Regions from separate parts of the Dyella sp. 01L423 genome, predicted to be linked through region 1. Evidence: predicted binding sites of a transcription regulator. Region 1 holds the regulator's gene; the other holds the start of a gene.
What was found. Region 1 encodes FliA, which starts transcription of late flagellar genes. Its sites were predicted from a motif close to TAAAGTTTNNCNNNCNNNGGCCGATAA; they were not measured.
Positions count from the first base shown of each region.

Region 2: AC1DMY_RS07040 (methyl-accepting chemotaxis protein) is a predicted target of FliA. The motif match lies at 4,395-4,421, and genes of this name have one in related genera.

Region 1 is NZ_JBFTSI010000004.1:72,125-79,151, reverse strand. Features, by position in the region: gene flhF (flagellar biosynthesis protein FlhF) at 1-198, shown strand, start outside; gene AC1DMY_RS12975 (nucleotide-binding protein) at 195-1,136, shown strand; gene AC1DMY_RS12970 (RNA polymerase sigma factor FliA) at 1,138-1,911, shown strand; gene cheY (chemotaxis response regulator CheY) at 2,033-2,440, shown strand; gene AC1DMY_RS12960 (protein phosphatase CheZ) at 2,437-3,078, shown strand; gene AC1DMY_RS12955 (chemotaxis protein CheA) at 3,082-5,043, shown strand; gene AC1DMY_RS12950 (flagellar motor protein) at 5,045-5,785, shown strand; gene motD (flagellar motor protein MotD) at 5,800-6,951, shown strand; gene AC1DMY_RS12940 (chemotaxis protein CheW) at 7,004-7,027, shown strand, end outside.
Region 2 is NZ_JBFTSI010000002.1:103,010-110,036, forward strand. Features, by position in the region: gene AC1DMY_RS07025 (serine hydrolase) at 1-1,138, shown strand, start outside; gene AC1DMY_RS07030 (alpha/beta hydrolase family protein) at 1,210-2,484, shown strand; gene AC1DMY_RS07035 (alpha/beta hydrolase) at 2,575-4,197, shown strand; gene AC1DMY_RS07040 (methyl-accepting chemotaxis protein) at 4,603-6,300, shown strand; gene AC1DMY_RS07045 (CheR family methyltransferase) at 6,312-7,027, shown strand, end outside.

The DNA of each region.
Region 1 (7,027 bases):
GGCGGCGCGCTGTCGGTGCTGATCCGTCACCGACTCGCGCTCGACTACGTCACCGATGGACAGCGCGTGCCCGAAGACATCGCTACAGCCGATGCCCGGGTGCTGGTGTGCCGTGCCGCGCAGGTGCTCAAGGGCACCGCGCCGGCCGATGACGTGGTGATGGCGGATCGCTTCGGACTAGCGGTGGCAAGCGCATGAGCGGTGTCTTTGCAATGAACCAGGCGATGGGGTTGGAAGGCATGCTGCGTGCGCTGACCGAACGACATAGCCGACAGGCGCCGGTCCAGGACCAGGCGTATGGACTGAGCGGCAGTGCGCCGCGCAAGCGTTGCCGCGCCATCGCGGTGGCCGGCGGCAAGGGCGGCGTGGGCAAGACCACGGTGTCGGTGAACCTGGGCATGGCGCTCGCCGTCGCGGGTCACCAGGTGATCCTGCTCGATGCGGACATGAGCCTGGCCAATATCGACGTACTTCTCGGCCTCACGCCCACGCGCCACATCGGCCACCTGCTCGACGGCGTCTGCTCGATCGAGGACTTGCTGATGACCGCGCCGCACGGCCTCAAGGTGGTGCCGGCCGGTTCCGGTACGCGCCGACTGGCGCAGCTGGGTGCGGGCGAACATGCGGCCGTGATCCGCGCGTTTGACGATCTGGTGACACCGCCGGACTACCTCGTGGTGGATACCGCCGCCGGACTGTCCGACAACGTGGCGATGTTCGCCGCCGCCGCGGATGACGTGGTGGTGGTGGTATGCGACGAGCCCGCCTCGCTCACCGATGCGTACGCCTTGCTCAAGGTGCTCAGCCGCGATTTTGGCGTGCGCCGCTTCCGCATGGTGGCGAACATGGTGCGCAACCTGGGCGAGGCCAGGCAGCTGCATCAGAAACTCGCACGAGTTTGCGATCGCTTCCTCGATGTGGCGTTGGAATTCATGGGCCATGTTCCGCATGACGAACGACTCAAGCAGGCCATCCGTCGCCAGAGCGCGGTGGTGGATCTGTGGCCGTCGAGCCGGTCGGGATTGGCATTCAAGCAATTGGCGGGTGCGGTCGATACATGGGGTGAACCCGAGCGACTGGGCCTGGATCGCATCGCCTTTTTCAGCAGGCAGGCCGCAGTAGCAACGGGGTGGTGACATGAGTGTGGCTTCCGAATATCTGCAGCTGACGCGGCAGAGTGCCGACGAACTGGTTCGCCAGCACGCTCCCTTGGTGCGAAGGATCGCCTATCACCTGATGGGTCGATTGCCGCCCAGCGTGGACGTGAGCGATCTGATTCAGGCCGGCATGATCGGTTTGCTGGAGGCCGCGCGCAATTTCACCACCGGCAAGAATGCGAGCTTCGAGACGTTTGCGGGTATCCGCATCCGTGGCGCGATGCTCGACGAATTGCGGCGTACCGACTGGACCCCACGGTCGGTGCATCGAAAAGTGCGCGAAATGGCGGAGGTTGTTCGTCAGATTGAAATCGAAACCGGTTCTGATGCCGATGACGCCGAAGTAATGCGGCGACTGGGCATGGGCGCCGAGGAATATCACCAGGTGTTGGCTGACGCGGCGAGTGCACGCCTGCTCAGCCTTTCCGCACCGGACGACGCGGATGGTGGCGCGGCGTTCGACGTGGCCGACGGCGACAGCCTGAGCCCGGCGGACAGTGTCGAGCATGAAGGCATGCGCGAGGCGCTGGTGGAAGCCATCGGCGGCCTGCCCGAACGCGAGCAGCTGGTGATGTCCCTGTACTACGAGGAAGAACTGAACCTCAAGGAGATTGGTGCGGTGCTCGGCGTGACGGAGTCGCGCGTGTGCCAGATCCACGGCCAGGCCATCGTGCGCTTGCGAGCGCGCATGAGCGGTTGGCATGAGGGGCAGGAAAGGAAGGCAGGAAAACGTAAAGGGGCGAGGGGCGAGTAACTAGGGCGAGAGCCCGAACGGTCGCTGCGCCGACCAGGGTCGAACCGACGTCCGGTCGTTGCGTCCTCGCAACTCGTCCCTGTTCAACACAAGTCATATCTACGCGCAGCGGAGAAAGCGTTTGGACAAGAATATGAAGATCCTCGTGGTGGACGACTTCTCCACCATGCGGCGCATCGTTCGCAACTTGCTGGTCGAACTGGGCTTCAGCAACGGCCTGATCCAGGAAGCCGACGATGGCGAGAACGCGCTGACCATGTTGCGCAACAATGCCTTCGACATGGTCGTGACCGACTGGAACATGCCCAATATGACGGGCATCGACCTGTTGCGCGCCATCCGCGCCGAGCCCTCGCTGAAGGGCATGCCGGTGCTGATGGTGACCGCCGAGAACAACCGCGACCAGATCATTGCCGCCGCCCAGGCCGGCGTGAACGGCTACATCGTCAAGCCGTTCACCGCCGCGACACTGCAGGAAAAGCTGAGCAAGATCTTCGAACGCCTGGCCGCCAGCGGAGCCACCGCATGAACGCACAAGTTTCCTTGATGGCCGGCGAAGCGATGCCGCCCGAACTGCATGCCTTGCTCAACAGCGCCGATGGTGTTGCCTTTGAGAAGGCGCTCGATGTGCTGGTGCGCGAGCGCGAACAGCGCGTGTTCCGCGCCTTGGGGCTGCTTGCGCGCGACCTGCACGATGCGGTGCGCCGCCTCGGCGGCGATCTCGCCCAGGAAGGCGTGCCGGGCAGCGTCGCCGATGCGCGCAAGCACCTGGAAGACGTGCTGGAAATGAGCTCGCAGGCGGCCCATCGCTCGCTCGATTTCGTCGAGCGCATGCGCCCGCAGGCCGACGCGCTGGCCGAGAACGCCGGCGCGGTGATCGACGGCACCACCGAAGGCGAAGTCGCGCACGTGCTGGCCAAGCAGTCGCAGGCGTTCGCCCATGCTTGCCGCGATGGCCTGGCCGATTTCGTGGTCGCCCAGTCGTGGCAGGACCTTTCCGGTCAGCGCATCAAGAAGGTGGTGAACTTCATCGGCAGCGTGGAGAACTCGCTGCTGGAACTGGTGAGCCTCACCGGCGCGCTGGCGTCTGGCGAAGCCGCGGCCGGCCCGGTCAAGGTCACCAGTCAGGACGAGGCGGATCGTCTGTTGAGCGAATTCGGTTTCTGATCGATGGATCCCTCGTTCGACAACGAGCTGCGCGACGATTTCCTGGTGGAAGCCGGGGAACTGGTGCAGCGCCTGGGCGATCAGCTGATCGGGCTGGAGGCCTCGCCGCGCGACGCCGAGCTGTTGAACGCCGTGTTTCGCGCGTTCCACACGGTGAAGGGTGGCGCGGGTTTTCTCGCGATCGAGCCGATGGTGCAGCTGTGCCATCACGCCGAGGATCTGCTCAACGTGGCGCGCAACGGGCAGCTGCTGCTCGACGCCAGCCGCATGGATGCCTTGCTGGAAGCGTTGGATCTGCTCAATGACATGATGGCTGCGCTGGCCGGCGGCACGGCGATGGCGATGCCGCCAGCCGGCCTGCTGCAACGGCTAACACCGGGCAAAGGCGCTGCACCGGCGCCCAAACCGGTGGCCGCCCCGGTAGCGCCGCCGCCAAGCGATGGCACGATCGACGATTCCGAATTCGAGGCTTTGCTCGACAGCCTCTATGGCAGCAGCGGCGCACCGGGTGCGCCCGCGGCAGCAGCCGGGTCGGGCAGTATCTCCGACGACGAATTCGAAGCCCTGCTGGACAACCTGCATGGCAAGGGCGGCCAGCCTGGCGCGACGACGAGTGCACCCGTCGCATCGTCAACATCAAGCACGATTTCGGACGACGAGTTTGAATCGCTGCTCGACAATCTTCATGGCAAGGGTGGACTGCCGGGCGCGAATGCGCCGGCACAAGCTCCTGCACCTGCTCCTGCACCGGCTCCCGCGGCTGCACCGGCCAAGCAGGCCGCGCCTGCGCCGGAAAACACCGTGCGCGTGGACACCGCCCGCCTCGATGCCCTGGTGCATCGCGCCGGTGAACTGGTGCTGGTGCGCAACCGGCTGCTGAGTCTCGCGGCCAAGACTGGCGATGAAACGCTCGAGCTGGCCGCCACCGAACTCGACCGCGTCGCCGACGCCCTGCAGAACGCCGTACTCGGCATGCGCATGCAGCCGGTGGGCCGCTTGTTCCAGCGCTTTCCGCGCATCGTGCGCGATCTCTCGCGCCAGCTCGGCAAGGAAGTGGAACTGATCCAGGAAGGCGAGGGCACCGATCTGGATCGCAGCCTGGTCGAAGCACTCGCCGATCCGATGGTGCACCTGATCCGCAACGCGCTCGATCACGGCCTGGAAATGCCGGACGAACGCGAACGCGCCGGCAAGCCGCGCAAGGGCAAGGTGACGCTGGGTGCGAGCCAACGCGGCGAGCGCATCGTGATCACCGTGTCCGACGACGGGCGCGGCATGAACCCGGAAGTCCTGCGCCGCAAGGCGGTGGAAAAGGGCCTGATGGACGAGGCGCAGGCATCGCGGCTCACCGAAAACGAATGCTACGAGATCATTTTCCGCCCCGGCTTCAGCACGGCCGCCACCGTCTCCGACATCTCCGGTCGCGGCGTGGGCATGGACGTGGTGAAGACCCGCGTGGTGGAACTGGGCGGCACCTTGTCGGTGCGCTCGCAGCTGGGCAAGGGCAGCACGCTGGAGCTGGCCGTGCCGCTGACGCTGGCGATCCAGCGCGTGCTGATGGTGCGCGTGGGCGCCCGTCTGCTGGCATTGCCGCTGAGCAATGTGGATGAAGTGTTCGAACTGGCGGCGGGACAGCAACAGCAACTGGACGGTCGCGCCGTGGCTTCGCACCGCGGCCGCGCGCTGGCCCTGGCCAACCTCGGTGGCTGGATCGGCGTGGACGCTGCGCCGGGCCGCCACGTGGTGGTGCTGCATATCGGCCATATGCGCCTGGGTTGCCTGGTGCATGAAGTGCTTGGCCGCGAAGACGTCATGGTGAAACCGCTCGGCCCGCTGTTCGAAGGCGTGCCCGCCGTGGCGGGCGCCACCGTCACCGGCGATGGCCGTCTTGCGCTGGTGATGGATCTTGCCGGTTTGTCCGGTAGCGACGGTCAACTCCTCCCATCCCTCCGAGTGAATACCTGACATGGATCTGGTAAGTCTCATCGGGACGATCCTGGCCTTCGTGGTCGTGATCGTCGGCACCATCCTCAAGGGTTCCAGCGTGGAAGCGCTGTGGAATCCGGCCGCATTCGTGATCGTGTTCATGGGCACCATCGCGGCCCTGCTGGTGCAGAACTCCGGCAAGGTGCTCAAGCACGCGATGTCGATGTTCCCACTGGTGTACAAGCCGCCGCAGCACCAGCCATCGGACCTGATCAGCCGCATCGTCGGCTGGAGCGAAATTTCGCGTCGCCAGGGCCTGCTGGGCCTGGAGCCGCAGATCGACGCAGAAAGCGACACCTTCGTGCGCAAGGGGCTGCAGTTGCTGGTGGACGGCAGCGAGCCCGAGGCCATCCGCGGCGTGCTTGAAGTCGAAGTGGGTGCGCGCGAACACCATGATCTGGCCGGCGCGAAGGTGTTCGAGCAGGCGGGCATCTTCTCGCCGACCATGGGCATCATCGGCGCGGTGATGGGCCTGATGGCGGTGATGCAGAATCTGGCCGATCCGAGCAAGCTCGGCCACGGCATTGCCGCTGCGTTCGTGGCGACGATCTACGGCGTGGCGCTGGCCAACTTGTGGATGCTGCCGATGTCGGCGCGCCTGAAGGCACTGATCCACAAGCAGACGCAGATGCGCGAAATCCTCATCGAAGGCCTCGTTTCCATCGCCGAGGGTGCCAACCCTCGCCAGATCGAAGCGAAGCTCCAGGGCTACCTGGCGTAACGGAGCGCAGCGTTGTGGCTAGGAAGAAGAAACACCATGAAGACCACGTCAATCACGAGGCCTGGGCCATTCCCTACGCCGACTTGATGACGCTGTTGCTTGCCTTCTTCGTGGTGATGTACGCGGTCTCGGTGGTGAACGAGGGCAAGTACCGCGTGATGTCCAATTCCATCATCGAGGCCTTCAACGGCTCCAGCCACGTGATCGCACCGATGCCGCAGACGCGTGCGCAGCCGCACAATGTCGATCCCGCGATTGCCTCTCCGGGGAGCCAGCCGGGCGCCGCGACCATCCCGGTCAGCGTGCCGATTCCGGGGCGTCCGCAGATGGTGCGTGCGGTGGACAATCGCGCCGCCTCGCCGATGGAAGAGAAACGCAATCTGGAGGTGATCCGCGACCAGGTGGTGCGGGCACTGCAGCCCTTGATCGACAAGCAGATGGTGATCGTGCGCAAGACCACGTCGTGGCTGGAAGTGGAGCTGCGCACCGACATCCTGTTTCCCAGTGGCGTGGCGAAACTGTCGCCGGAAGCCAACGACGTGCTCAACAGCATGGCCTCGATCCTCAAGCCGTTCCCCAATACGGTGCGCATCGAGGGCTATACCGACGACAGGCCGATCAACACCGCGTTGTATCCGTCCAACTGGGAACTGTCCGCCGCGCGCGCGGCGAGCGTGGCCCGCCTGTTCACGGAGCAGGGCGTGGACCCGACCCGGCTGGGCATCATGGGCTGGGGCGAATACCACCCCAATGCCGATAACGCGACGGAAGACGGCCGGAACCGCAATCGCCGCGTGCTGATCGTGGTGCTCAGCGAAGAAGGCGAGCCCAAGCGCTTCGACAATAACGCGCCAGGCGCAGGCCAGCTCACCGCCGACAAGCAGGGTGCGCCGGCACCGGCGGCTTCTGCCGCACCCACGGCCGGCGCCGTCGTAGCCGCCAACGCCAAGCCGGCCGCGCCCGTGCCCACCGTGGAAGTGGTGGCGCCCCGGTTGATCGACGAAGTGCCGGTGAACCAGGTGATCCTCGCCAAGCCCCAGCGCAGCGCGCCGGAGGACGTCGACTCCGGTCCGGAAGTGACGCCACGCGCCAGTTTGCCCAACGTCGCGGCGGGCGCGATCACCGTGGGATCGGCCCACGTGGCCGCGCCGGAGCATGGCCCGTGATTTGCAAGTCGTTAGTACCGGACACCATTCCCACCACCGGGGAGCCATCGCCATGAAACATGTACAGAACGCCCAG
Region 2 (7,027 bases), on a different contig from region 1:
CTCGTATTCGACCAAGGAAGTGGTGCAGCACCTGCGCAACGTGCCGCTGGCCACCAGCTTCCGCAGTGCCTACGCCTACGACAATATTCTGTTCGCCGTGGCCACCCTGGTGATCGAGCAGGCGTCGGGCCAGAGCTTTGCCGATTTCATCGGCCAGCGCATCTTCGCGCCGGTGGGCATGGACGAATCGCTGGTCGACATGACCCAGCTCAAGCCGGGCATGGACGTGGCCATGGGCCACGCCAAATTCAACTTCACCGAGCTCAAGCCGGTGCCGCCGATGGCCTGGTCGAACAACTCCGGTGCCGGCGGCATCTACGCCAGCGTGCACGACATGGCCAAGTGGATGAACGTGCAACTGGCTGGCGGCAAGCTGCCGGACGGCAAGGCGCTGTTCTCCGAAGACAGCCAGAAACAGATGTGGTCGATGCTCACGCCGATGAAGATTTCCGAGCCGCCGGTGCCGGAACTCAAAGCCATGCGACCTAACTTCTCCGGTTATGGCGAAGGCTGGTTCCTCTCCGACTACCAGGGCCAACGCCTGGTGTGGCATACCGGTGGATGGCCGGGCATGGTATCGCGCGTGACGCTCGTGCCGGAACTTCATCTGGGCGTGGTGGTGCTCACCAATCAGGAATCGGGCGCGGCTTTCAACGCAGTGACTTATCGCGTGCTCGATGCTTACCTGGGCAAGGACAAGAAGAATTGGAGTGCAGCGTACGCCGCTGCGGTGAAGAAGTCCGAAGGCAACGCCGACGACAGCTGGAACAAGCATGAGGCGGCGCGCGCAAAGAGCGGCAAGCCGACCCTTCCGCTGGCGAGCTACGCAGGTACCTTCCATGACCCCTGGTACGGCGATATCGAGGTCAGCCAGCAGGGCGGCAAGATGCGCATGCGCTTCTCCAAGACTGCGCAGCTGGTGGGCACCATGACACCGTGGCAGCACGACACCTTCATCGTGCGCTGGGATGATCGCGCGCTCAACGCCGATGCCTTCGTGAGCTACGCGCTGGATGCCGACGGCAAGATTCGCGAGGTGCGCATGGAGCCGGTCTCACCGCTTACCGATTTCAGTTTCGACTTCCAGGATCTGCGCCTGTCGCCCGCCAAGGCGGCCAAGGCCTCCGGCGCGCCCTGACCAATAGCAGGGGCGATGCATGCGGGACGCTGCCTATAGTGGCGGCGTCCCCACGGTGGAGTTCGCTTTCCATGAAACGGCTCGTTGCAGGTCTGCTGTGTGTCTCGTTTGCAAGCGTCGCGTTCGCCGCACCGGCAACGTGCGACTACGGCGTGTATGGAGAGTCAGGCAAGTCGCTGGTGGTGATCTCCAATCCTACCGCTGGCAGTGCGAATGCACCGGAACGCTATACGTTCCTCGATGGCCATCGCGGCGACGTCAATGGCGACGATGCATGGGTACGCTGCGAACAAGGCGTGGTGAGTGTGCGTCAGCCTGATGGACGCTACATCGCGCAGGCAAAAGTGGCGTTGCGCGAAACGCCGGCACGCTTCAAGAGTCACGGCACCGAGCTGGCGGGTGTGTTGATCGAACCGGCGCAGTCCAATGGCAAGCCGCCGCTGGTAGTGTTTGTGCACGGTTCGGAAAAGACCCCAGGCATTGGCGGCTATTACCCCTTGGTATTCGCTGCCGAAGGCCTGGCCGTGTTTGCGTACGATAGACGCGGCACCGGTGATTCCGCCGGCGACTACACGCAGAACTTCGAATTGCTCGCGGACGATGCCGCTGCCGCGCTCGGTCAGGCGCGCAAGCTTGCAGCGGGCCGCTATTCGCGTGCCGGCTTCTTCGGCGGCAGCCAGGGTGGCTGGGTGGCGCCGCGTGCGGCGGCCTTGGCGCATGCCGACTATGTGGCCGTCGGCTTCGGTCTGGTGATGACGCCGCTGGAGGAAGACCAGCAGCAAGTCGCGCTGGAGATGCAGGAGAAAGGCTATGACGCCGCGGCGATCGCCAAGGCACGCGAAGTCACCGATGCCACCGACGCGGTGATGGCGTCGCATTTCACTGCCGGCTACGATCAACTGGCCGCGGTGAAGCGCAAGTTCGCCAAGGAACCCTGGCTGCATGCCATCGAGGGCGAATTCACCGGCGAGCTGCTGGCTGAGCAAGAAGCCGATCTGCGTCGCACCGGCGCACCTCGCTACGACAATCTCAATATCCTCTGGAACTACGACGCGATCGCCGCCATCCGCGCGTTGAGCATGCCGCAGCTGTGGGTTTTGGCCGGCGACGACCGCGACGCCCCCAGCGGCGAGACGCGCGAACGCCTGGTCGCACTCAAACACGAAGGCAAGCCGATCGACCTCTACGTGTTTCCACACACCGGTCACGGCATGTACGAATTCGTGCAGAACCCGGATGGCAGCCGCCGAGTCACGCGCATCACTGATGGCTACTTTCGTCTCCTCGCGGACTGGATCAGGCAACAGGACGCGCCCCCCTATGGCACTGGCGAGCGCATCCCCTGAAGCTCCCCGGCGTGAGGCAGGGTGATGGACTTTGTCGGCCAGTCCGTTGAATGTTCGTTTTAAAGGTAATCACCCACCTGGGAGTGAGTCATGCTGTCACATCGATTGAAGTTTGCCGTCCTGCTCTGCCTGGGACTGGCCGCCGCCACTTGCGTGGCCGCCGACCAGACCAGCGCGGCGCAGCGTTTCCACGTGGACCTGGCGGTCGCCGGCACGGAGGTGGCGTCCGGTCGGCTGCTGGTCTTTGCCGAGCCGGCCAAGGACGCTGAGGCTGGCGCCAAGAACGGCAAGGTCCAGGAGGTGGATCTCGATCCGCTCTCACCCGACAAGGTCAACGTGGCCGCGCGCGAAGTGAATCGCCTGGTGGCGGGGCAGGGCGTCGACATCGATGCCGACCAGCAGTCCTACCCGGCAGCGTTCAGCAAGTTGCCTCCTGGTGACTACTACGTGCAGGCGGTGCTCGACGCCAACCATAGCTACAACTATGGCGGCCGTGGCGAGGGCGATCTGGTCAGCGGCGTGATCAAGGTGCATCTGCCGGCCACTGGCCTGCCGCCGATCAAACTGGCGACTCGATTGCCTGCCGCCGATCCGTGGGCGCTGTCGCCTTCGATCAATCCGGCTGCGCGCGAGGCGTTGCCCGAAGCACGCAAGCACGTGCAGACCATCGACTTCGTCAGTCCCGCACTCACCGCCTTCTGGGGCCGGCCGATCCATATGCGCGGCATGGTTTTGCTGCCGCCTGGCTACGATGCCAAGGCCAGTACGACCTATCCCGTGGTGTATTACACGCACGGCTTCGGCGGCGGCATGGATCACTTCGCCGGCGTCGTCGCCAACACCTGGCTGGCCATGTCCAACGGGCAGATGCCGCCGATGATCTGGGTGCTGCTCGACGAATCCCTGCCCACGGGCACGCACGAGTTTGTCGATTCGGTGAACAACGGGCCGTGGGGCAAGGCACTGACCGAGGAGTTGATGCCGCAGCTGGAATCCAGCTATCGCATGGATGCCAAGGCCTCGGGCCGCTTCCTCAACGGCCACTCGTCCGGCGGCTGGGCCACGCTATGGCTGCAGACGCGCTACCCGAAAATCTTCGGCGGCACTTGGTCCACCTCGCCCGATCCGAGCGACTTCCATGATTTCACCGGCGTTGATCTGTATGCGGCGCACGCGAACGTTTATCGCAACCCTGAAGGCACCGCATATCCGCTCATACGCGACCAGGGCAAGGTGATCGCAACCTACCAGCAGTACGCGCAGCTGGAGCGCGTGTTCGGCAGCTACGGCGGCCAGATGGCGTCGTTCGAATGGGTGTTCTCGCCGCGCGGCGCCGATGGCCGTCCGCTGGCGATGTTCGATCGCGATACCGGCGACGTGAACGCAAGCGTGGTCGACTACTGGCGCGACCACTATGACATTGCCCATCGCCTGCAGGCCCAGTGGCCGCAGCTGGCGCCGGACCTGGATGGCAAGATCCACCTGATCGTGGGTACGGCCGACACCTTCTACCTGGATGGTTCGGCGCATCGGCTCAAGACGGTGCTCGATGGACTGCACGCGAAGTCGGACATCCGCTTCCTGCCCAACAAGACGCACTTCGATCTGTATGCCGTCGGTGCGGACCGCACGGCTCTGCTCAAGCAGATCGCGTGGGAGATGTATGCGGTGGCGCGCCCGCAGTCCAATCTGAAGCGCGCAGCGGCACCTTGAGTTTCGTCGCACCAACGATCTGATATGTCTTAAGCCATAGACCGTCGGAGCATTTCCTGATGATGTGAGGCCATCGATTGTGATGGCCATCACATTGCCTCGATCCAGCTTTCGCGAAACGGACAATGTCGAAGCGATCGGGTCGCCAATCTCACGCATCTTGCGAATCTCACGCTTTTTCACCTTGTTTTTAGGCCTCAAGGCGATCTTCCCCACGCCGATACCTCTCACGCGGGAGAGACAAACGCGGTAGCCGACGCCCCACGCGCAACGTGTTTGGGGCGGCGCTGCGCATCGCTGGAAGAGGAGCCGGATCGCTGCGCGCAGCGATCCGTGCCAGCGCCCTCCCGCAGGGATTTCACGGGCATGCAGCCAATGCGTGCCCAATAACGGGGGGAGAGGGCGATGGGAAAAGAGACACCGGAGTTGCAGCTCGTGCCGCACGAGCTTCGCGCCGTCAGCGACGCGTTGCATCGCGTGCAGGCAGTGATCGAGTTCGACCTGAAGGGTAAGGTGCTCCACGCCAACGACAACTTTCTCAAGGCGATGGGTTACACGCTTGAGGATATTCGCGGCCAGCACCATCGCATCTTTTGCGATCCGGCTTATGCAGCCAGCGCCGAGTACAAGAAATTCTGGGAGAACCTCGGCAAAGGCGTGCTCGATCGCGGCGAATACAAGCGCATCGGCGGCGACGGCCGTGAGGTGTGGATCAACGCCTCGTACAACCCGGTGTTCGACGAAAACGGCAAGCCGTACAAGGTCATCAAGTTCGCCACGGACGTGACCGCCAATCGCCAGCAGAAGGCGGAATTCGAAGGCAAGGTCAACGCCATCGACAAGGCCCAGGCGATGATCGAGTTCGATCTGGGCGGCCACGTGATCAGCGCGAACGATAATTTCCTCAAGGCGATGGGCTACGAGCTGGAGGAAATCCAGGGCCACCATCACCGCCTGTTTTGCGAGGACAGCTACACGGCCAGCCAGGCCTACGCGGACTTCTGGGCCAAGCTCAACCGCGGCGAGTTCGACGCGGGCCGCTACAAGCGTCTGGGCAAGGGTGGCCGGGTGATCTGGATCCAGGCGACCTACAACCCCATCTACGACGGCAACGGTCGACTCAGCAAAGTGGTGAAGTTCGCCACCGACGTCACCGCCCAAGTTGAAATGGAAGAGGGCGTGAAGCACCGCGCTGCGGACGACCAGCGCAAAGTCGAAGCGCTGCTCAAGGCCGTCCGCCTGGCCGCGGAGGGCGATCTCACCGGTGAAGTGCGCGTGGAGGGCAGCGAGCCCATCGATCAGCTCGCCGACGGCATCCAGCAGATGATGAGCGACCTGCGCAGCGTGATCGGCAAGGTAGTCGACAACGCCAGCGGCTTTTCCGGCAGCTCGCAGGAGATCGCCGGCCGCGCCAGCGGCGTGGCCAGTGGCGCGCAGCTGCTCGGCGCCACGGTGGAAGAAATGAATGCGTCGATCGAAGAGCTCACCGCCTCGATCAACTCCATCGCCACCAACTCGCGCAGCGCCGATCAGCTCGCCAAAGACACCCACCAGGAAGCCGAACGCGGCGCCAAGGCGATTGCGCGCTCGATCGAGTCGATGGAGCTGATCAACAAATCCTCCGAAGACATCAGCGAGATCATCAAGGTGATCGGCGAGATCGCCAGCCAGACCAACCTGCTCGCCTTCAACGCCGCCATCGAAGCGGCGCGCGCGGGCGAGCACGGCCTGGGCTTTTCGGTGGTGGCGGACGAAGTGCGCAAGCTGGCCGAACGTTCCTCGCAGGCCACCAAGGAAATCTCCAAACTGATCAACGAATCGGTGAAGCGCGTCGCGCAAGGCAGCGAGATCTCCAAACAGGCCGGCGAAGCCTTCGAGAAGATCGTCGCCGGCGTGGGCCGCACCACCCAGGCGATTTCCGAGATCTCCTGCGGCGCGGACGAACAATTGGTGGCGGCGCGCGAAGTGAGTGCGGCGATCCAACAAGTGGCCGAAGAAACCGAGAAGTCCGCCGCTGCCTGCGACACCATCGCCCGCTCCACCACCTCGCTCACCCAGGGAGCCGATGAACTGAATCGGACGGTCCAGCGGTTCGTGGTCTGAGGAACGCGCGGATGGAAATCGAGAGCGAGATCGATCTGGCCACCCAGCGCGCCCTGCTGGACAGAGTGCAGCGCCATACGGGCATCCATATGGCGGACCGCAAGTGGACCTTGCTACAGGGCCGCCTGCGCCGCCGCCTGCAGGCGCTGTCGCTCAACCGGTACCGCGACTATCTCGCGGTGCTGGAGGCGCAGCCGGAGGAAGTGGGCGCTTTCATCAACCTGGTGACCACCAACGAGACCTCGTTCTTCCGCACGCCGCGCATCTGGGATCAGCTCTGGCAGCAGCTGCTGCCGGAGTGGTTCCGCGAGCATCGCGGCGCCACGCTGCAGCTGTGGTCGGCGGCGGCGTCCACCGGCGAAGAGGCTTACTCGATGGCCATGATGTGCGAGGAATTTCGCGAGCATCATCCGGCATTCAAATACCAGATACTCGCCACCGATATCGCCAGCCAGGTGCTGGCGGTGGGCAAGGCGGGCTTTTATCAGGGCAAGAGCATCGAAGGCCTCAAGCGCGCCAGGCCCGAGTGGTTGGCCAAGTACTTCCAGCCGAGCAGCGACGGCTATCTTGCGTCGCCGACACTGCGTTCGCACATCGTGTTCCGCGAGCATCATCTGCACAAACGGCTGGACGGCGCTGCCGGCTTCGACATCACCCTGTTGCGCAATGTCCTCATCTATTTCGACGAAGACGGGCAGTGCAGCGTGCTCGAGAACGTGCGCCGCGC